Regions from separate parts of the Lysinibacillus sp. FSL P4-0201 genome, predicted to be linked through region 1. Evidence: riboswitches for the same ligand, from Rfam matches in the RefSeq annotation. Region 1 holds a riboswitch; each other region holds the start of a gene.
What was found. Region 1 has a riboswitch for thiamine pyrophosphate ahead of thiT (energy-coupled thiamine transporter ThiT). Riboswitches for the same ligand answer to the same signal wherever they lie in the genome.

Region 1 (7,654 bases):
CTTCTCTAATACACGCATGGAGGCATTATTTTGTGTCGATACGTAGGCCTCTACACGATGTAGACCAATTTGTTCAAATGCAAATCGGACCACCATATTCACAGCTTCTGTGACAATGCCCTTTCCAACATAAATCTCATCCATCGCATAGCCAACAAATGCACTCGAGTACGGTAAGCGTTTGACAGCATAAAGTGCAATATGCCCTATTAGATTATTTGTACTATGCTCAAAAATACCAAAAGTAAATTCACGCTTAGACTCCATTAAATAGAGACTTTCTTGAATTTTTTTGTATTGAGCATCGACTGTATAGTATTCAGGTCTTTGCAGTGGCTCGTATATAGACCAAAAGTATTTATTACGGCTTACGAGACCCGTTAAACTTCGTGCATCTTTTTCTTGGAATGTGCGGATGTAGCATTTTTCCCCCTTTATTGTTACCACATTCCCACCCTTTTTTCTTAATAGATTCCAAATTTTAAGCACCATTTCTCCACACTAGCCTTCCAATAAAAATCAATACGTTTCTCTTTGTTTCATTGGCTACAAGCCATAATTGCAAACCCTATTTAATTTCATTGTATGTAAAAAAACAGGCTGCTACAACCAAAACAGCTTATGTCTTATTGTCATAGCAGCACAATTCAATTATTTAGTTTTTTGTTCTTTCTTTTTCTCGTTTACTATTTCTAAGCTGGAGGAATCAGCATCCTCTAGTTGAGTATTGTCTAACACATTTGTTAAATGAAGACCACGTCTTTGAGCCTCTCGTTCAATGTGTGCAATAGTTTCCTGTAGCACCTGAACACGTGCATACTTTTTGTCATCTCCAGCGACTAAGACCCATGGTGCATCTTTTTTATCTGTCTTTTCAAACATCGCATTTGCTGCTTCAATATACTGAGGTGTTTTATCTCGATTGCGCCAATCCTCGGCTGTTAACTTCCAAGATTTATAAGGGTTTTGTTCACGTTCTTTGAAGCGTTTTAATTGCTCCTCATCTGAAACATGAAGCCAGAACTTAATAATTATGTAATCTCCAGCAGTTAAAATCTTCTCGAAATTATTAATTTCTTCATAAGCACGAGACCATTCATCCTTTGTTGCGAATCCTTCGATGCGTTCTACTAGTACGCGGCCATACCACGAGCGATCAAAAATAGCGATTTGCCCATGTTGAGGCAATTTTCTCCAAAATCGTTGTAAATAATTGTAGCGTAATTCATGAGCTTGAGGAGCAGAAATAGGATGTACAACATAACCGCGGGGATCGACACGTTCGATTAATCGTTTAATAGCGCCACCTTTACCAGCTGCATCCATTCCTTCAAATACCAAGATCAAGCCAATCTTGTTTTTTAATAAAAATTGTTGTGCGTTCAACATTTCATATTGGAGTACTTTTAATTTCTTTTTATACATCTTTTTGTCTAGTTCAACAGTTAGATCTAGATTTTTCAAATTTTGTGTCATGAAACTTCACTCCTTTTATTTGGCTATTCTTATTGTACTAAAGAAATATATGGATGCCTATCAGACATGGTAAATTGTAGGTATTAATAGTAAAACAACACGATACATTGTTGGAAATTTCCGTTATAATAAAAAAAGTGACAGTACTATACTTATTTGTCTTTTCCCTATACAATCTAACACGAAGGGAGAGGAAAACATGCCTCGGTTTATCTTGATGACAATCTCTTATCTTGTCTCAATCATCCTAACCTTTTCATCCTTTTTCGTGAACATCAACGGTCAATCTTCGCTAGAAATCGCTAATCGTTTTTCTGTTGTATTTGCACCAGTTAGTGTAAGTCATGTAATTTGGATTATCATTTATTTTTTACTCGGTTATTGGTTAGTTATGAACATGAAAAAGACAACTTTGAAACAGTCTGCGCTTTTTAGTTGCATAAATATATTACAAGCATTGACGATATATGTCTGGCACCATGAGTTATTTATTGTTTCTCTTGGCATTACATTACTCTTAGTCTTGTATTTGTTTATGTTGTATAATACGTACCCTCTTCAGGACAAATCCTTGTTTGGTCGTATTCCTTTCTCTATTTATTTAGCATGGATGACATTTATTTTTATCACAAATACAAGCTTTACGTTAACGGCTTATGGTTGGAACGGCTTTGGTCTTAGTACGCCTCTTTGGGCAGTGATTTTACTTACTTTAGGAGGAGCCATTGCGCTACATATCCGTTTCCATCACTTTGATGTTATGTATCCAAGTGTTTTTATTTGGGCTTATATTGGAATCGCCATACATAATGGTTTTGATGAGCTACTTGTCACTACAGCCGCTTTATTTTTATGCGGTGTTCTCTTTGTTGGCATTTTATTTATTAAAAAAAATCCTGCCTACCAAAAATAAATTGGTTAGCAGGATTTTTTCATTGCATCCTATTCTTCGTCTAATGACGTTAAGATAATTGGTTTATCTTTTGTTACAATGACTGAATGTTCGATTTGAGCTACAAGTGATTTATCAGGTGTCACGAATGTCCAGCCATCACCTGCTTCTACGATATGCTCTGCATTTGCTGAGATAAATGGCTCAACCGCAAGGACCATACCTTCTTTCATAATAGTAGTATCCCATGCATCGTAATAATTTAAAATATGGTTTGGTTCATCATGTAAAGATTGACCTAAGCCATGACCTGTTAAATTCATAATAACAGTTAACCCATTAGCATTTGCCTCGCGTTCAACAGCTTTACCAATTTGATTTAATTTAGATCCAGCCTTTACCTTTGTCATTGCTCGATCAAAGGCACTTTTAGCAACACGGCAAAGCTTTTCTTTGTCCTCATAGCCATCACCCACAACAAATGAAATACCTGTGTCAGCAAAATAGCCATTTAAAGAGCCTGAAACATCAATATTTACGATATCTCCCTCTTGAATAACACGCTTTCCTGGAATACCATGTGCTACTTCTTCATTGACGCTAATACATGTATACCCTGGAAAATCATATTCTCCCTTTGGTCCTGAAATAGCACCAGCCTCTGCAAACATGCGACCAGCAATTTCATCAAGCTCAAGTGTTGTAACACCTGGTTTTGTGGCAGCTTTCATTGCTTCGCGAATTTCAGCACAAATGCGTCCTATTTTTTTAAAAGCTTCAATCTCTTCTTGCGTTTTTACAATCATGTATAACGTCCCTTTCATCTAATATCTATTCTTTAATATAACATAACTTTTTATGCGTATAACGATAAACGCTTTAAATATTGTATGCTTTCCTACTTTGCAAAGTGCTAAAAGAGTTATTCACGACAAAAAAGTCCCTCCACTCCTGTGAAGGGACTAGCATTAAGCTTTTCTTTGCATTAATTGGGGAGCGGCTGTAAATAAAAGAACACCAACGATAGCCGTTAAAATGGTTGCTGGTAGCATATATGTACCATTGTAGATGATGGAATAGATCCATGCATTTTGGTCACCCGCATATTCGGCAAAAAATACAGCACCAGCGATTGTATGTGCTGTGTATCGTAAGAAGCCTGCGAAAACGGTACCTATGATTATATAAAGTGCCATTTTTGTTTTGTTCATATGTTTAGCAGCGTCTAACACTGGTCCACGTACAACCGCCGCTAATCCTACAACAGTAAAAGCAACGCCATAATCCAGTAATCCTTGTAGCCAGTGCACGATATAAGAACCAAACATTGTTTGCATAACACCCACAAGTAGTCCCGTAGTAAGACCAGCTACTAAGCCCCAGCGAAATGCTATTAACATAATCGGTACCATAACAAGACTAACTGAGCCGCCTTGTGCCCATACTTTAAAGGAAACCTGATCCAGTACGAGACCTATCGCTGCAAAAATCGCAATCTCCACTAGCATTAATAGTCTTTTTTTGTCCATACATATTCTCTCCTTTGTTCCGATGTAGGATACAAGAGCAGGAATAGAAAAGCGCTGATATGTCTCTTTCTGACACCTTTTTCCTTTAAGGACGAAAAAACGATGTCAGGACAGAGCCTCACATCGTACAAGTGTCGGTTTCTATCCACATCCCTACGCAAGCGTTAACTTACAGGTTCGAAGAGTCAAGGCATTACGTGCCCAGTCTCAGCTGACATCATCAGCTCCCCTTGTGGTCGTTACATCTGAATTTATTTGAACACTCTCATTGTACGCAAAGGATTGAAGGATTACAACCTTCCATACATCATTTTTTTGAAACTTTGCTGTTTTTCATGCGTAAATATTTAAAAAGGAGGTACAACTATGGAGAATCAAAAAATTTTAGCTGCCTTTAGTTATCTTAGTATTTTCTTCGCCCCTTTTATCGTTCCATTAATTGTATATTTCGTGACAAAAGACAGTGATGTAAAAAGCCATTCGATTCGTGCACTTGTCTCTCATTTAATACCCTTTGTTTTTGGCATTCTATTCTTTATTGTCTTTGTTTTTTCTACATTTAGTTTAGATCCAACCTCCAGTAACAAGACAGTGATGATTATTTGGTTTGCTTCATTCGCCATCTATGCTCTCGTCTCACTCGGTATTGTGATTTGGAATATAATTCAGGCTGTTCGTGTTATCCGTTAATGTTTTATTTTTAAGTGAAACAGGTAGTAGTAATTGTAAAAGGAGCTGTTTTGGGATGAAAGTATCAAACGTTGTAAAAACTGCCGTTAAGTTAGCACCTATTGTTATTCCTATCGTAAAAAAAGTAATGGCTGCAAAAAAGGGCACAACGCCTACAACCACAACTCGAAAAAAATAAAACGAAGGCGTATTCCTTTTAGAAATACGCCTTCGTTTTATTTCACTTCAAAATGGGTTTGACTATGGCCATTTAATGTTTTTTCCACATGTAAAACTGCTGGCATCGCAGATTTCAATTCAGGTACATGCGAAATAACGCCAATCATACGACCAGAATCCTGCAAATCAATTAATGTATCGATTGCTTTATTTAGTGATTCCTCATCAAGCGAGCCAAAGCCCTCATCAATAAACATCGTTTCAATATGAATATTACCTTGGTAGCTTTGAATCACATCTGCCATCCCCAATGCAAGGCTCAACGAAGCATTAAATTTTTCACCACCTGATAAAGTTTTGACATCTCGTAATTGATCTGTATAAGCATCATAAACATCAAGACCAAGGCCACTTTGCTTCGCATGCTTTTCTAATCTATCTGAACGTCTAAGCTCAAATTGACCGTTTGATAAATGATACAGACGTATATTTGCGGCTTCTGTAATTTGATCTAAGTAGTTAATTTGTATATAACGCTCAAAGGATAGCTTTTTCGAATTTTGTCCATTTAATAATCCATAGAGCTCCTTTACTCGTCCTGCTTCTTGTTCAAGTAAATGAAGCTCTTTCGCTATTTCTTCCACCCTTTCACTAAAGCCTTGGCATGCTTGTATAAAGCCATTCATCTGTTGCAAACGTTTAAATGCTTCCTCATAGGAAATTCGCTGCTGTTCTACTCTTGCTTCCATCGCCTCTAAATCTTGCTTCTCTTTTCCTTGAAGGTATGTAGCCCCTTCGGTAATCTGAATTTGCAACGTGTGTACTTGTAAAGCATAGTCGCTACATGCTTTTCGAAGTGCATCCAATTGTATGGTACTCCGTTTAGCAGTTGCATAAGCCTCATAGCTTTCGAAACCTATTTCTTGCATATCTGCTGAAAATTGCTGAAGCTTTTCATTCATTTTAAGCTGTAATTCCTCAAAGGACTGTTTGGCAATTTCTACAGTTAGTGTTGCATTGCTAGCTGCTTCCTTTGCTGCATGCAAATTTTCTTGACTCACTTGCCAACTTTTTTGAAGCTCTTCTTTCTGTTTACTAACTTCATTAAGTTGTTGCTTTAATTGCTGTAAAGTTGGTAAATTAGGGGGCATCTGCTTAAGTTGTTCGTCTACAACCGCTTGTAATTTTGTCCATTCTTTTATCTGCTCTGCTAAATATTGCTCTAGCTTCATATGCTTATTTCGTAGCTGCTCTATTCGGTCATGCTGATGCTTTATTTTTAATCGCACATCAGCTAATTGATGTTGAATAATTTTTAATGCAGCAATCTCTTGTTCAACTTCATGTAAAGTAGCGGTGATCTGTGGTTGGTCTTCTTGTTTAATATGTTGAGCATCGAGTTGTCGCCATGTATCTTGAAGAAGTTGCTGCGCTGATGCTAAAAATGCCTCTTTCTCCAAATACTTACGCTCGTCTGATGATGCCTTCGCTCTTAATGCTTCCACTTGAGCAAGCTCAATAACTTCCAGTTGCTCATTGTGTGCTTTCTGATGTGTCATACTACCACAAACAGGACAGGGTTCTCCTTCCTTCAGTTGTTCTGCTAAAATACTAGCTTGACTCGCCAGCCATCGTTGCTGCAAAAGTTGAAGAGCCTCTTTACTTTCTTGATAGAGACTTTCTGAAGCAACTACATCCTGCTTAGCTAAATCTACGGCATGTTTATATTTATCCGCTTGCTTGATTAAAGCAACCTGTTCCCGTAGTTTCGGTAATTGTTCTAAATAGCTTTCATAGGGTTCAACCTGTTTTTCATAGCCTTCTAATGATTGAGAAAAATGCTGTAATTGCTCTTGTTCATTTTCCAAAAGTTTGACGTTATCATTTACTGCTCGTTTTGCATTTTCAGCATATTGCTCCGCTATTTGCAGCTGCTGTATATTGTTTTCATAGGCTTCAAATTTCGGTAAAAGCGCTAGCATCTGCATTTCCTGCTGTAAGATTTGCTGTCGTTCAGATTCTTTAGCCTGCTCTATCTCATATTTTTCTTGCGCTTCTTGCAACTTTTCTTGTGACTGCTGTTGCTTAACCTTTGCTTGTTGAAATGCTATCTCTTTAACATTCAGTTCAGCACGTAAATCCTTGCATTGTTGTTCGAGGAGCACCAGTCGCTCTGCTTGTTCTGCTAAAGCAATCTCCTTCTCCTTTGCTTGGTATAAATCCTGCTGTTGTAAAAGCATTTGCAGCCGTTGCTGTCGATTAGCTTGTTCATCAAATTGCTCATTTAGCGTTTTTGCTAAGCGATAATATTCCTGCTCTTTTTGATGAAGGCTATACGCTTCTTCATAGTATGACTGTTCATCTTCTCCACATTTCTTATAGTAGTTAAGCTCCTCATCAAGTGCCTCTGTCAGTTGATGTAAATTTTCGGTATTATCAGCAATCAATGTAAATAAAGCGGAAGAACGTTGTGGTAAGGCGCCCACAATTTGACCAAGTAAATGTTCTTTTAATTGTTTGGCACGCTCAAGATCACTTTCTGCTTCTTTACGCTTGGCATCAAGCTTTTTCGCCATGACACCGAAACGATCTGTTTTAAAGATTTTCCGTAAAATTACTTCTTTATTTGTTGAATCAGAGGTTAATAGTTTTCTAAATTCACCTTGAGGTAGCATGACAATTTGGCTAAATTGATCTTTTGTGAGACCTATGATTTCCTGCACTTTCTTATCGACTTCAAGCGTTTGCTGTTTCTCTACAATGCTATAATCTAGCTTTCCGTCTTTTACTTCTGCTAGCTCTATTTTCTTTCCAGTAACCGTTTTATTTTTTTCTTTAATATGACCTGGCTGTCGTACTATTCGATAGACCTTTCCATGCATTTCAAAGACGAGTTCTACAGCTGTAT
Region 2 (7,654 bases), 1.6 Mb from region 1:
AACGATTAGAATCGTATGGAGACGATGAAGATGCAAACTAAAACATCAAAATCAGCGTTATTTCCATATGTGTTATGGATTGCCTTTTTCGTTATCGCGCCAATTGCACTCGTTGTCTATTATTCCCTGCTTGATTTACATGGCAACTTTACGCTCGATAACTATAAAGCGTTCTTTTCTTCTGTTTACTTAAAGATGACTTTGAGCTCGTTTTGGTATGCATTTTTAATTACATTCTTTACACTATTAATTTCATACCCAACTGCTTATTTTTTAACGAAGACTAAGCATAAACAACTTTGGCTTCTACTTATTATTATTCCTTCATGGATTAATCTTTTGTTAAAAACATATGCCTTTATCGGCATCTTTGGGTTATACGGGCCTATTAATGCATTTATCGAAGTATTTGGCTTCGATCCAAAGCAAATGCTCTTTACCGATATTAGCTTTGTCTTTGTGTCGGTCTATATTTTTATTCCATTTATGATTTTACCGATCTTCAATTCTTTAGATCGTTTAAACCCAACGCTCATTTATGCAGCACGGGATTTGGGTGCTTCGGCTTTTACAACCTTCCGTCGTGTTGTTTTACCATTGACAATGGATGGCGTTAAATCGGGTATTCAAGTTGTCTTTATCCCTGCCCTATCCCTGTTCATGATTACTCGCTTAATTGCAGGGAACCGTGTCATTACTCTAGGCACAGCGATTGAACAGCAATTCCTTGTGACGCAAAACTGGGGTATGGGTTCCACTATTGCTGTATTCTTAATTTTATTCATGGTGATTATCATGCTAATTACGGGACAAAAGGATAAAGGAGGTCGCGTACGATGAACAAACTATCTGCTTCAGCCAAAGTCTATTTAACAATTGTTTTTATCGTTCTCTATGCTCCAATTTTCTATTTAATCTTTTACTCGTTTAATAGTGGCGGCTCCATGAATAATTTTGAATCCTTTACTTTGGAGCATTATCAAGCTGTTTTTGAAGATTCGCGTCTTCTTGTTATATTAATAAATACGGTCATCGTGGCATTACTTTCTGCTCTCATTTCTACTATTATTGGTACGCTAGGAGCAATTGGAATTGTGACGGTTAAGGATTCTAAAATGCGTAATACTTTATTATCCTTAAACAATGTCTTAATCGTCAGCCCAGACGTAATTATCGGGGCTAGCTTCTTAATTTTATTTACAATGGTAGGCATTAAACTGGGCTTTGCATCTGTTTTACTAGCCCATGTTGCATTTAGTGTACCGATTGTTGTATTAATGGTTTTACCAAAGCTACTAGAAATGAATAACTCATTAATCGATGCAGCATTAGATTTAGGGGCAACGAAAAAGGACGTTATGATGCGTGTCATTCTTCCTTATATTCAGCCAGGTATTTTTGCAGGCTTCTTCCTTGCCCTTACGTATTCATTAGATGATTTTGCCGTGACATTCTTTGTAACAGGTAATGGCTTTAGTACTTTATCCGTAGAAATTTATTCAATGGCCCGCGCAGGAATTTCTCTAACGGTGAATGCAATTTCTGGATTAGTATTCTTTGTTACGGTTTTAGTTGTTGTTGGTTATTATTTCATGACAAGTCGTACGAGTAAAAGAATGGAGGGGCATCGATGAAGTCACTAATTCAAGCTACCATCGCCATCCTTGTCGTTTCAGCCCTTTTATTCTATGCGGCTGATGCCTTAAGTGCGGGAGGCGGTAAAAGTGGAAAAGACACGTTAACCATCTTTAACTGGGGAGAATATATTGATCCTGATTTGTTAAAAGAATTTGAAAAAGAAACAGGCATTCATGTCATCTATGAAACATTCGATTCCAATGAAGCTATGATGACAAAGATTCAGCAAGGCGGAACAGCTTACGATATTGCTGTCCCTTCTGAATATATGATTGAGAAGATGAAGGAAGAAAAATTATTAATTCCTTTAGATAAAACGAAAATCCCTAATTTAAAAAATATTGATCCTTACTTTTTAGATTTACCATTCGATGCTAACAATAAATATTCTGTCCCTTATTTTTGGGGAACAGTAGGTATTGTCTACAATCCAAGCCTTGTTGGAGACTTAGACTTCTCCTCTTGGGACGATTTATGGGACCCTTCTTTAAAGCGAAAAGTCTTTTTAGTAGATGGTGCGCGTGAAGTCATTGGGATGGGCTTAAACAGTCTTGGCTATTCTCTGAATTCACTAGATGATCAGGAACTTCGTGAAGCTACTGACAAATTAATTACACTTGCACCAAATGTTAAAGCGATCATTGGAGATGAAATCACACCGTTAATGATCAATAATGAGGCAACTGTTGCCCTTACATGGTCTGGCCAAGCAGCTGATATGATGTATGAAAATGAAGAGTTAGACTTTGCTGTACCTGAGGAAGGCTCAAACTTATGGTTTGATAATATGGTCATCCCAAAAACATCAAAAAATATTGATGGTGCCCACGCCTTTATTAACTTCATGCTAAGTGCTGAATCAGGTGCTCAAAATGCTGATTTTGTAGGCTATTCTACTCCTAATATTGCCGCTATGGACTTAATGGACGAAGAAGTTGTTTCTGACGAACGCTACTATCCTTCTGAAGAACAACGCGATACATTAGAGGTCTACAAAAATTTAGGACCTGATTATTTAGGGAAATACAACGAATTATTTTTAGAATTTAAAATGAGTATCAGATAATTAAACTAGCGAATTGGTTTTCACACCAATTCGCTAGTTTTTTTCTCTGCTTATCTAACTGTTTATTAAACTAAGAACATTTTCAATCGACTATTTGCATTATTATATTTATAAAATATTTTATCTAAATTTTAATAGATTCTCACATTAGTGTATTTTTGATAGTCCATAACTTCTAACGCTCAACATCGCTACAATTTATAGCCATGCTTTATGCCATTACAGACAGACTCTCCAAATTTTTAATTCTCCCTTTATAAGAGAAGTCCCTCAATTGTTGTTGCTTTACTAATTTATCCTTCCATAGCTTCTTTTCCCTCAACTTTTATGACTAAAATGTATTATTTCATCATGCATAGGTGCGTGGATAAAAACTTTTGTGGAAAACCATTCTAAATATAGAACCAGTACTATAATCTTAACTATTAGCCAAGCAATAATTCTTTATGATAGACTGTACTATATTTGATTACAAAAAGGGGGTTCATTCGATGACCCAGCAGAAGTCCAATAAGGCGGCTTTGTATATTTTAATGTTTAATATGTTTATCGCAATGGGGAGTATTGGCATTATTATTCCTGTCATGCCAGAGTATTTAAAAATATTTGGTGCAGCAGGACAAGTTCTAGGTATGCTAATCGCAACGTTCGCCTTAGCTCAATTCGTATTTTCTCCTATTGCTGGGAATCTTTCAGATCAGTACGGACGAAAAAATTTAATTATTTTCGGTCTTATCGTAACAGGTCTTGCACAAATCGGATTTGGCCTTGCTACAGATGTATGGATGCTCTTTTTAGCACGATTTTTAGGTGGTCTAGGTTCCGCATTTGTTGCACCTCCTATTATGGCTTTTGTCGCTGACGTCACAACCTATGAAGAACGTGGGAAAGGTATGGGGATGTTGGGTGCCGCTATGTCTCTTGGCTTTATGATTGGACCTGGTATTGGTGGCTTTTTAGCAAAGGTAAGCTTACATTTCCCATTTTTCACAGCTGGAGCTGCAGCCATTGTAGCATCTATTTTATCTTACTTTTTATTACCTTCTACCAAACCAAACACTGCTCAACAGAAACAAAAGCAAGACAATCTGGCGAAGCAAATGGCTCGTTCCATACATATGCCTTATTTTGTTATGCTCATAATTATGCTGGTGTTCTCGTTTGGAATTGCAAATTTCCAAACGACATTGTCATTATTTGTGACAGAAAAGTTTAATTACACACCTGTAGATATAGCGATTATATTAGTTGTTGGTGGTGCTTTTGGAGTAGTAGTACAAATGTTTATTATTACACCACTGTTCAATCGTTATGGTGAAATGAAAGTAGTACTAGTAAATTTATTTATTGCATCCGTTGCTATTTTCTTAATATTATTTGTTTCTGGCTTTGCCCTTATTTTAGTTGTAGCAACAATTTTCTCTACAGCAACGACATTAATTCGTCCAGCTGTTAATACACTCATCTCAAAGCTTGCAGAGAAAGAGCAGGGATTTGCTGCGGGCTTGAATAATGCCTATATGAGCCTCGGAAATATGATTGGACCCGCTTTGGCAGGTTTATTATTTGACTGGAATATGAATAGCCCATATATTTTCGGTTCTATCATATTATTAGCATGTTTCTTCCTAGCGCTCATCTGGACAGTGAAAAAAGCACCTCATTTAATGCATCCCGATACAAAATAGTCTGAAAAATCATTGACTATTTTTTGCAGTATGTTACATTATTGTTGATTCACAAAATTGAATGATTTTAACCACTAGGGGAGTCTTTAAAAGGCTGAGACGTATATGGTAATATACGGACCCTTTGAACCTGATCTAGTTCACACTAGCGGAGGGAAGTGGCGCTACTTGCTGTTGTCACTATACACACAAGGCCGCTTCCTATTGTTTAAAGGGGGTGGCCTTTTTATTTTTCCTCACGAACTTTACCAAATAGGAGTGAACTTTATGTCAATTCGTAAATTAACAGTCATGGCTTTATTAGTAGCCGTTGCTGTTGCAGGCTCTACTTTCGTATCCATCCCAACAGGAATCGCACGTGCTTACCCCGTTCAGCATGCTATTAATGTGATAGGAGCCATTATACTTGGACCCGTACCAACAGTTATAGTTGCCTTTGTCACTGCCATCATTCGTATCCTTACTGGAACAGGCTCTCTACTAGCTATCCCTGGTAGTATCATCGGTGCGTTCTGTGCTGCCCTTGCCTATAAATATAGCAATAAAATGTGGTTAGCTGGTATCGGAGAAGTTATCGGAACGGGCATTCTGGCTTCACTTATTGCCGTCCCTTATGCAAAATTATTCATGGGAACATCTGTAGCAGTATTCTTCTTCCTACCAGCCTTTTTAACATCAAGTACGATCGGTGCTATTTTAGGTGTAATGGTTGCGAGTAGCTTGCGTAAAACAGAGCTAGTAAAGAGGTTTAATTCTTCTCTTTATTGAGAGAAATTGAATTATGAGCATTCATTGAGCTGGGGTAGTCCAATTTGGATCGCTTTTCTTCTCTTTATGAGCAAAGAGCCTACTTTTTAGATAATTCTTACCCTCTTTACAAAGGGGATAACTCTTTATTTCAGGGAATATAAAAAGCAGTGCAAAACTATTCGAGTTTGCACTGCTTCCTCTATATTTAAGATCGTTTTTTCATGCCTTTTAACAACTGTGCTACATTCGTGTCTTCTGGTATAGTTTTTTCCTCAACCAGCGGCTCTTTTTTCTTCGCATTCGTTAGGAAATTCCAACCAAAACGTCTTATGGTAATATCAATAAAGAAAAGAAGTATACTCGCTAAGAGTAGCCATGTGACAATATTTTGCCGATCTGCTCCTTTTGTCGTAAAGTCACGGAAGACATCTTGTGGTTCCTTTAAAACAGTGCCTCCTGTTCGTTGAGTTAACTCTTCTATCAGTTGGTTATTTACAGGGAGTAGTTCGTATTCAGCACTATAAGGAACACTTAGCCCTGCCTGATAAATGGCCTGCTTTTCATCTGCTATACGGAAGAAAATTAATCCAGGTTCAGCTTGTACTACAGCTCGAACTTGAGATGCGGAAATGGTTTCAAGTTGTGTTTCTAGCTCCTCCCCTGCTTCATTTACCGCTACAATATCTAAAAATGCGGCTTCATTTGTAGGGTCTGTAATCATAAAGGAACCATCTGCTTCCAATCTTACATCATAGGCTACATCATTGTAGCTTGGTAGCATTTGAGAAATAAGTGTTTGCCAAAATGCTCCCCAATTCTGCCATCTTGCCCAATCTCCAGTCCATTTACCCGTTGAATCAGATGTAAAGGCAAATGTTTTACCAAGACCATATTGCCACTGCGCTAACACAGGATCTTCTTTCTCGCTTTCTGCTACAACAGTAGCCCCCTGTTTTGCCGTTGTCCCAATATATGCATTCATTTGTGGGACACCATTAGCAAACAGTGAGTTCCATCCTGCTGCATTATAAATTGCCGGATAGAATGGATTGTCCTCAATATAGGTGCGGGAAATCATAGCTGTTTCTCGAGATAAAATAGAAGGAATGGTTTGCTCATCTATCACATCATAGAAACGTCCACTGCCCATGTCACTAAGCGCTTCTAATAAGTTCGCATCGGCATCTTGTCCAATCGCTACTGTCGATAAGGTTATACCCTCTTCTTTCCCTTCACCAATTAAATCCTCATAGTTCCCTGCCTGTGACTGCCCATCTGTTAAGAGGATAATATGCTTACGTTGGAGCTTTAAATCAGCAAGGTTCTCGTAGGCTTTAGCTAATGAACTATAGATTTCTGTTCCCCCACCAGGTGTTACTGATAAAATAGTATCCACAGCCTCTTCTTTACTGTTAAGAGGCCCTGTCTCTATAATCTCCCAAGGACGATCATCAAAGGCGATGAATCCTAATGTATCCTCGTCTCGCAACATCTCAACAGAACGTGCCGCTGCTTCCTTAGCAAGCTCAAGCTTCGAGCCTTGCATACTGCCAGAACGGTCAAGTACAATCACTAATCCTAAGGAAGGTAATTGCTCCTTGCCCTTAATTTCCATTTCCACTGGCAATAAGGTTTCAATCGGTGTTTTAAAATAGCCGCCTAGACCAAAACTATTTTCTCCACCCACCATTGTAAAACCAACCCCAAAGTTTTTGACTGCTTGCTCAATAACACTCATTTTTGCTTCACCCACTAAATGACCTGGCACATTGTCGAAAATAATAGCATTATATTGCAAATAGCTGGAAAGTTCATTTGGTAAACTTTTAGGTGCTATAACATCATAGGCAATGGATTGACTACCAAGTGCTGCTCCGATGGGTGAAGCTGTTTCATAACCATTAACGATTAATAAATGTGGTTCACTTTGAACCATTGTGACACTAGTTAACTTATTGTTTTCAAAAATGGCATCCTGACCAACTTGAACAACGGCTTCATATTTTACAAGTTCAGCTGTTGCTGCATGTTTATAGGTAAACACATTCGTGCCTTCAGTCAGCTCCACTGCCTCTCGATGAATAAGCTCATCATTTTCATATAGTAATAGCTCGCCTTGGCCTGCTGATGTTGCATGTATGTCTGTCACTAATTGTTGTTGCTCTCCAACGTAAGCAACTTGAGGGGATACAAAGCTTTTTAGTGATACATCATTGACAACTGGTTGACTAAAAGGCTTAATATCCACACTAATATTAGAGCCTTTCAACTTCGTAGCAAATTCTAAAGCATCGCCCTTTGTCTCATTACCATCTGTTAATAGCACAAGACGAGTTGCTTTTTTAGGATCTATAATCCCTGAAGCAAGCTGTAGACTTTGTTCTATATTTGTTTGATCAGTAGCTTTAATTTCAGTTAGTTTCGGTACTTCCTTTAATGTTTTAGATAAAATGGCTTCTGTTTGTAAAGTAGAGGAAAATGAATAAATGCCCGCAAGCTGTGGTTCTTTTTT
Region 3 (7,654 bases), 930 kb from region 1:
TACTGCACGGTCTGTATGTGTTGTCCATTTATCCGTATTTAATATATCATAGCCGTTTACAGATACTTGTACATATGGCGGGGATGCAATTAGTGCATTAAGTTCTTTTTTATCAATGACAGGGAGCGTTACTGAGATACGGCTATCGTTCACCTGTACATTATTTACTAGATGCCCTGAATCTAAAGCTACTTTAGCTCCACCTTTTACAACGATTTGCTCAATTTTACCTTCTCCATAAAGGTTGAAATCTTTTGTTACATCAATTGTAAGTTTTTCAATATTAGCCATTGCTCCAAAGGATTCTACTTTGCCTACTACCTCTACTTTGGAAAGAAGTTGATCAGACGATACGTTGACTTTAGTACGGGCTAAATTGATGTTTGATGATTTCATATCGATTAAAGTAACGTATAGCCAACTTACCTTTTTCGTTACAATTGGTTTTAGTGTAATTGTTTCACTTACTACTACATCATCAAGTGTAACAGCTTTTTTTACTCTGTTTGTAATGATAAGCTGACCATCCACACTAACGTTTTGAACTTTTACATAGTCCGCGTTAACAGTGAGGTCTCCAGAGATTTGTGCGTTACCTCCATCAAAATAAACAGATTTTTTGCTGGTACCTGCTTTGTTTAATATTAATGCTGTAATGTCGGTAATTTGTCCGTTTTTCACTACAATAGTTGCTCGGGCATTGGATAATGCTGTTTTATTTGATGTATTGAATAGGGGCTTTAATGCAGATTGAATTCTAAATGTACCGTTAGATGTTATCACAGTATCTTTTGTTATATTTTTGATCGTTACGGATTCACCTATCACCTTTTTGGCTGCTGCCACCTGTGTCTCATATAAATTTGATTGTATTTGAGATGTTGTGGCACTTGCCGTAGACATTGGTAATACTAGTGTCGCTGTAATAGCCGTGACCATTAATGTTGATAGCGCTTTATTTTTCAATTTAAGTCACTCCAATCATTCTATTTAATAGTTAATATATCATATTTTTCTATAATTTAGAATTAGAAGAGGATGTTTTACTATGAATCTCCATTCAAATAAGTCATTAGTCCTTTATATTGAAAAATAAATGTTTGGTGAAGTATCGGTATTTTTCTCTATAATTCTGTAAATTTTCTACTTTATTCGCTAAATATTTTATTGTGATACAATCCTCCATCCATTATTATTAGTATAAAAGTGGGGGTGTTAGTTATGAAAAAATCAAGAGGAATTGCCTTAAAACTTTCTTCCCTTATAATAGGATTATTTCTTATTTTATTTTTATCCTATACTGTCATAACGGGGATTATTATAAAAAAGCAAAGTGTTGAAGACGCAGAGCATGGAACATTACAATCGGCTGAATCTTCTGCAGCTATTATGAGTGAAAGATTTAAGAAAGCCAATACGACATTACAAACAACAAAGCGTATCATAGAAAGCATGGAGAAGAATAATACGTTGTCTACCAAGGGTGTCATAGACGTAATGGAAAACAATTTAGCTAGCAATAATGACATTCTTGGAGTAGGAGCAATCTTTGAGCAAGATTCTATTATTTTAGAACCAACTGAAGCTGCTTTAGTAGATACTAAAAAACGTTTTATCCCTTATTTAAGTAAGAACGGAAATGATATCTCGACTGCTCTAATCGAAGGTATTGATGATAAGAGTATTTCAGAATGGTATTGGGTACCAAAAGAAGAGAGACGTGCAGTTTTGACAGAGCCCTATGATTATAATGTAAACGGCCAATCCGTATTAATGACAACCATTTCAGTGCCATTAATCAATGCTTCCGGGACATTTTTCGGTGTATTGACTGCCGATGTATCAATAGATTTTTTAAATGATTTAACAAAATCGAATGCCCCAGAAGGCGGTTATGCGGCAATTATTACGAATAAAGGTGTGCTAACAGCTAACAGTTTTGGTGATGAGCTAGTTGGGCGCAATATGCAAGAGGATCCTACTTGGACAAGTATTAGTAAGACAATAGAAAATGGTGAACTAACAAGTATGTACGTTGACTCTAATCAACTGAAGGAAAAGGCCTATAATGTTTTTGCTCCAATGATTTTAGAGGGTATTGACGAAACATGGACTGTTCAAGTCGTGTTAGCTGAATCAAAGATTCTAGAAACATATAATCATGTATTTGTATTTACGATTATTGCCTCCATTATTATGGTGGTTTTGATGACAGCTGCAAGTGTGTTATTCATCTATAAACAATTAAAACCACTTAAATTTTTACGTGCATCGATTGAAACTGCAGCCGAAGGGGATTTAACACAAAAGGTAGAAGAGCGATATATTAAGCCTGATGAAATTGGTGCAGTTGCTGTGGCCTATAATAATATGTTAGATAAAACCAATAGTGCGATTCAAACTGTACTAAATTCCACGAGGTTATTGAACCAATCTTCTAATCAGGTAAATGAGGCATTTAATGAGGTAGTTGCTTCTAGTCAGGAGGTTTCCGTAGCTATCAACGAGATTGCACAAGGAGCTTCGAAGCAATCAGAGGATACAGAAGAAACAAATTATCGAATGATGGATTTATCAGATCAGATTGATGCTATTACGGCTCTTTCTAATGAAATGGATGAGCTATCTCATAAAACAGGTGTAACAACGGAAAAAGGATTGCATGAGGTTGAAAGTTTAAGAGAACGTAATATGGAGACAAATGAAATGAATGGGCGTATCCAGCAGCAAATGGAATCATTAGCTTCTAATATTGCCAATATTAATCAGATTATTGCTTCGATTCAAAGCATTACCGAGCAGACTAATCTGCTAGCTTTAAATGCAAGTATTGAGGCTGCACGTGCTGGTGAACATGGTAAAGGATTTGCTGTAGTTGCAGAGGAAGTTAGAAAGCTAGCAGAACAATCTAAGAATGAAACAGAAATTATTAAGAGTACAGTAGAAAGTATTCTTGAAAATTCTCAGCAGACGGTTGCTGTGATTGCATCTAATGCAGATTTAATGCAATCTCAAAATGAGTCCGTACAAAGCACGCAACTAGCATTTAAAGATAGCAGTGACTTGTCGGGTTCAATTGCAAATTCTATTAGTGAATTAATGAATAAACTATCTAGCATGTTAGAGCATAAAAATCAGGCAATCATGGCTATCCAAAGTATTTCGGCTATTTCAGAGCAAACAGCAGCCTCTGCGGAACAAGTAAGTGCTTCTGCAATGGATCAACAAGTAGAATTACAAAAAGTAGCAGAGTCTATTCAAAATATGAACGATATTTCAAACGAGCTACAAGAAGTTGTAAACCGATTTAAGCTTGCTTAAAAAGAAAGGCTGCCTTCAATATAGAGGCAGTCTTCTTTATGGTGAAAGCCGGAGAAATTGACCTAGAAGGAATTCAACACTACTATTAACACTGGAAGGGGGACATTGATATGATGTATCTCGGAATGATTTTCTTTCAAATTGTTGTACCTATTTTAGTGTTACTTGTAATAGGCGCTATACTACAAAAGAAATTTCGCTTTAATTTAAAAGCATTGTCTCAGCTTATTACATATTGCTTTATGCCAGCAGCTGTTTTTGTAAATTTATATGAAACACATGTGGAATTAACTGTACTGGGAGAGGTCGGATTATTTATTGTACTCTTTATCGGTAGTCAAATGATACTCAGTCACTTTATGGCAAAAGTGTTAGGTTTAGCTAGAACAGAGGCAGCTGTCTTTAAAAATAGTGTTGTGCTCATTAACTCGGGTAATTACGGTATTCCAGTGGCTCAAATGATATTTGCGACGCAACCTATTGGAGTAGCCATTCAGGTCATGCTCGTAATCTTTCAAAATATGACTACGTATACATATGGTTTATACAATTTAATTTCTTCTACAAAGTCAGGTATGACAATCATCAAGGATTTCTTTAAAATGCCTATTATTCATGCGCTGATTATAGGTGTCGCTATGAATTATTTTGATATCGGTATTCCACAGTTTATCAAAATACCAGTAGAACATGTGGCAGATGGATTTATTGCTGTGGCTCTAATTACTTTAGGTGCGCAATTATCACAACTAGAGATGAAATCAATGTTTAATAAAACCGTCTTTATCAGCTGTTTGACGCGACTAATTATTGGACCATCTGTTGCATTGGCCATTATTTATATATTGGGATTAGATGGAGTCGTCGCACAATCACTGTTTATAGCTAGTGCTTTTCCAACATCCCGCAATAGTTCTAGTCTAGCATTGGAATATGATGTAGAATCAGCAACAGCCGCGCAAGCTGTTTTATTTTCAACCATTGTAAGCTGTATAACTGTAACCATTGTGATCTATTTTGCAGAAGTATTATTTACCTAGTAAGATAAAAAATAACTTCCATCTCTTAGTATTATCTGCTACACTAGCATCAAACTAAATAGTATTAACTAGGGGAGTCTGATGAGTCAGGCTGAGAGGGAAACGCTACGAAGTTTCTTGACCCTTTGGACCTGATCTGGCTCATACCAGCGTGGGAAAGTTAAGAAGCTATTGCAGAGTATGCAATCAATAGACCTTTACATTCGTGGCCGGATCCAAATAATTATTTTGGATTCGGCCTTTATTTTTTGGATTGTTGGGGTGAGCTAGAATCGGTCCTTATATCAAAATAAATTTAAGGGAGAGAAGTAGCTCATGTCAGCAATTAGTGAAAAGAATATTACCATTATGTCCAGCTTTGAAGGAAGCAAAAAAGTATATGTGGAAGGATCACGCCCAGATATTCTAGTACCTATGCGAGAAATTGCATTAAGTCCGACAACAGGCAGTTTTGGAAATGAAGAAAATGCTCCTATTCGAGTATATGATACAAGTGGGCCCTATACAGATCCAGCCTACCAAGTAGATATTACGAAAGGTTTACCTGCCTTACGAAATGCATGGATTCAAGAGCGAGGAGATGTAGAAGCATATGAGGGACGCTCCATTAAACCGGAGGATAATGGCTTTCGTCATGTTGATGACCCGCGTATTCAAGAAAATGTCTTCCCTGAGTTGGCGAGAAAGCCTTTGCGTGCTAAAAAAGGTAAAAATGTGACACAGCTTCACTATGCACGAAAGGGAATTATAACGCCTGAAATGGAGTTTGTAGCGATTCGTGAAAATATGAATCCTGAATTTGTACGTTCAGAAATTGCAGCTGGGCGTGCTATAATGCCTTCTAATATTAATCACCCTGAGGCAGAGCCAATGATTATTGGACGTAATTTTCATGTAAAGATCAATGCGAATATCGGGAATTCTGCTGTATCTTCTTCCATTGCAGAAGAAGTTGAGAAAATGACCTGGGCAACTCGATGGGGCGCAGATAATATTATGGATTTATCGACTGGTAAACATATTCATACAACTAGAGAATGGATTATTCGAAATGCGGCAGTGCCAGTGGGAACAGTGCCAATTTATCAGGCTTTAGAAAAGGTAAATGGTGTAGCAGAGGATTTAACGTGGGAGGTTTATCGTGATACTCTCATTGAACAAGCTGAGCAGGGTGTGGATTACTTCACCATTCATGCAGGTGTCCTTTTACGCTATGTACCACTAACAGCAAATCGTGTGACAGGTATTGTATCTCGAGGTGGCTCTATAATGGCACAGTGGTGTTTATATCATCATCAAGAGAATTTCCTGTATACACATTTTGAGGAAATCTGTGAAATTATGAAAGCCTATGATGTTGCTTTTTCCTTAGGTGATGGTTTACGCCCAGGCTCAATTGCAGATGCCAATGATGAGGCACAATTTGCAGAGCTTGAAACACTAGGCGAGCTAACACAGATTGCTTGGCAGCATGATGTTCAGGTAATGGTTGAGGGACCAGGTCATGTACCAATGCATCTGATTAAAGAAAACATGGACAAGCAATTAGAGGTTTGTAAGGAAGCGCCCTTCTATACATTAGGACCACTCACAACAGATATTGCTCCAGGTTATGACCACATTACATCAGCCATTGGGGCAGCCATGATTGGCTGGTTTGGTACAGCGATGCTTTGTTATGTGACACCGAAAGAGCATCTTGGTTTACCGAATCGCGAGGATGTTCGTGTGGGCGTTATCACTTATAAAATTGCTGCACATGCTGCTGATTTAGCAAAAGGTCATCCAGGTGCACAACAACGAGACGATGCACTGTCTAAAGCGCGCTTTGAGTTCCGTTGGCGTGATCAATTCAATCTGTCACTAGATCCCGAGCGTGCAGTGGAATATCATGATGAGACACTGCCAGCAGAGGGAGCAAAAACAGCACACTTTTGTTCTATGTGTGGGCCTAAATTCTGTAGCATGAGAATTTCACAGGATATTCGTAATTATGCGAAAGATAAGGATTTGAATACGACTGAAGCGATCCATCAAGGTATGAAAGAAAAGGCTGAGGAGTTTAAAAAAGCAGGCAGTCAAATTTACCAATAATGAAAGAAAAGGCTTATGTCAAAAAAATAGACATAGGCCTTTTCTTAATAAAAAAACTCCATGTGAATAGTGGATTCACATGGAGTAAAAGTTGGATTTGGATATCAATAATAAAGTGGAATATTAAACGTTTGTTGGTTGTTTTACATATGGATTTGTAAGGTCCATACCTTCTAAGGAAAGACCCATCGCTTTAGCGACACCTTCACCATATGCTGGGTCAGCTAGATAGCAGTGAAGGATGTGACGGCGTTTGATGAATTCTTCAACAGAAGCCATATCGTTCGCGGTATTTTCAAATAAGCGTTGCTGCTCTTCCGAAGTCAATAGACGGAATAGTTTACCTGGTTGTTCAAAGTAATTATTATCGTCTTCACGGAAATCATGAATACCTGCATGACCATCAATACGTAATTCAGGCTCTTTATGGTCTAAATTATGCTCCCACTCACCATAGCTATTTGGTTCATAGCTTAATGTCGAACCAAGATTGCCATCAAAGCGCATTGCTCCATCTCGGTGGAAAGTACGGAATGGACATTTTGGTGCGTTGACAGGAAGCATATAGTGGTTTACACCAAGACGATAGCGTTGGGCATCCGCATATGCAAAGATACGACCTTGTAACATTTTATCTGGTGAGAAGCTGATGCCAGGAACAATGTTAGATGGTGCGAATGCAGCTTGTTCAACTTCTGCAAAGTAGTTGTCTGGATTTTTGTTTAACTCGAATTCACCTACAGGAATTAATGGGAAGTCTTTTTTATACCATACCTTTGTTAAATCAAATGGGTTGTATGGTAGCTCACGAGCTTGTTCCTCTGTCATTACCTGAATGTACATTTTCCATTTAGGGAAATCGCCTTTTTCAATTGCTTCATATAAATCACGTTGTGAAGATTCGCGGTCTTGACCAATAATCTCATTAGCCTCGGCACCAGTTAAGTTCTTAATGCCTTGCTCTGTACGGAAGTGGAATTTAACCCAAACACGTTCATTATTAGCATTGATAAAGCTATACGTATGAGAACCAAATCCGTGCATATTACGGTAACCAGCTGGAATACCACGGTCAGACATAACAATTGTCACTTGGTGAAGTGCTTCAGGTAATGAAGTCCAGAAATCCCAGTTAGAGTTGGCATTTTTCATATTTGTACGTGGGTCACGTTTTACCACATGGTTTAAATCTGTAAAGT

Region 2: another riboswitch for thiamine pyrophosphate. It lies ahead of thiW (energy coupling factor transporter S component ThiW); the one in region 1 lies ahead of thiT (energy-coupled thiamine transporter ThiT).
Region 3: another riboswitch for thiamine pyrophosphate. It lies ahead of thiC (phosphomethylpyrimidine synthase ThiC); the one in region 1 lies ahead of thiT (energy-coupled thiamine transporter ThiT).

Annotation. Positions count from the first base shown of each region.
Region 1 covers NZ_CP151995.1:3,990,174-3,997,827, forward strand. Annotated here, with positions in the region: gene MKY76_RS20180 (GNAT family protein) at 1-492, opposite strand, end outside; gene MKY76_RS20185 (polyphosphate kinase) at 652-1,476, opposite strand; gene MKY76_RS20190 (hypothetical protein) at 1,676-2,389, shown strand; gene map (type I methionyl aminopeptidase) at 2,419-3,174, opposite strand; gene thiT (energy-coupled thiamine transporter ThiT) at 3,337-3,897, opposite strand; TPP riboswitch at 4,031-4,138, opposite strand; gene MKY76_RS20205 (DUF4870 domain-containing protein) at 4,264-4,587, shown strand; gene MKY76_RS20210 (hypothetical protein) at 4,643-4,765, shown strand; gene MKY76_RS20215 (SMC family ATPase) at 4,803-7,654, opposite strand, start outside.
Region 2 covers NZ_CP151995.1:900,755-908,408, reverse strand. Annotated here, with positions in the region: gene MKY76_RS04290 (ABC transporter ATP-binding protein) at 1-41, shown strand, start outside; gene MKY76_RS04285 (ABC transporter permease) at 31-840, shown strand; gene MKY76_RS04280 (ABC transporter permease) at 837-1,634, shown strand; gene MKY76_RS04275 (ABC transporter substrate-binding protein) at 1,631-2,704, shown strand; gene MKY76_RS04270 (MFS transporter) at 3,196-4,392, shown strand; TPP riboswitch at 4,459-4,566, shown strand; gene thiW (energy coupling factor transporter S component ThiW) at 4,660-5,160, shown strand; gene MKY76_RS04260 (VWA domain-containing protein) at 5,348-7,654, opposite strand, start outside.
Region 3 covers NZ_CP151995.1:254,958-262,611, forward strand. Annotated here, with positions in the region: gene MKY76_RS01205 (S-layer protein) at 1-966, opposite strand, end outside; gene MKY76_RS01210 (methyl-accepting chemotaxis protein) at 1,222-3,321, shown strand; gene MKY76_RS01215 (AEC family transporter) at 3,432-4,361, shown strand; TPP riboswitch at 4,422-4,536, shown strand; gene thiC (phosphomethylpyrimidine synthase ThiC) at 4,677-6,455, shown strand; gene MKY76_RS01225 (catalase) at 6,579-7,654, opposite strand, start outside.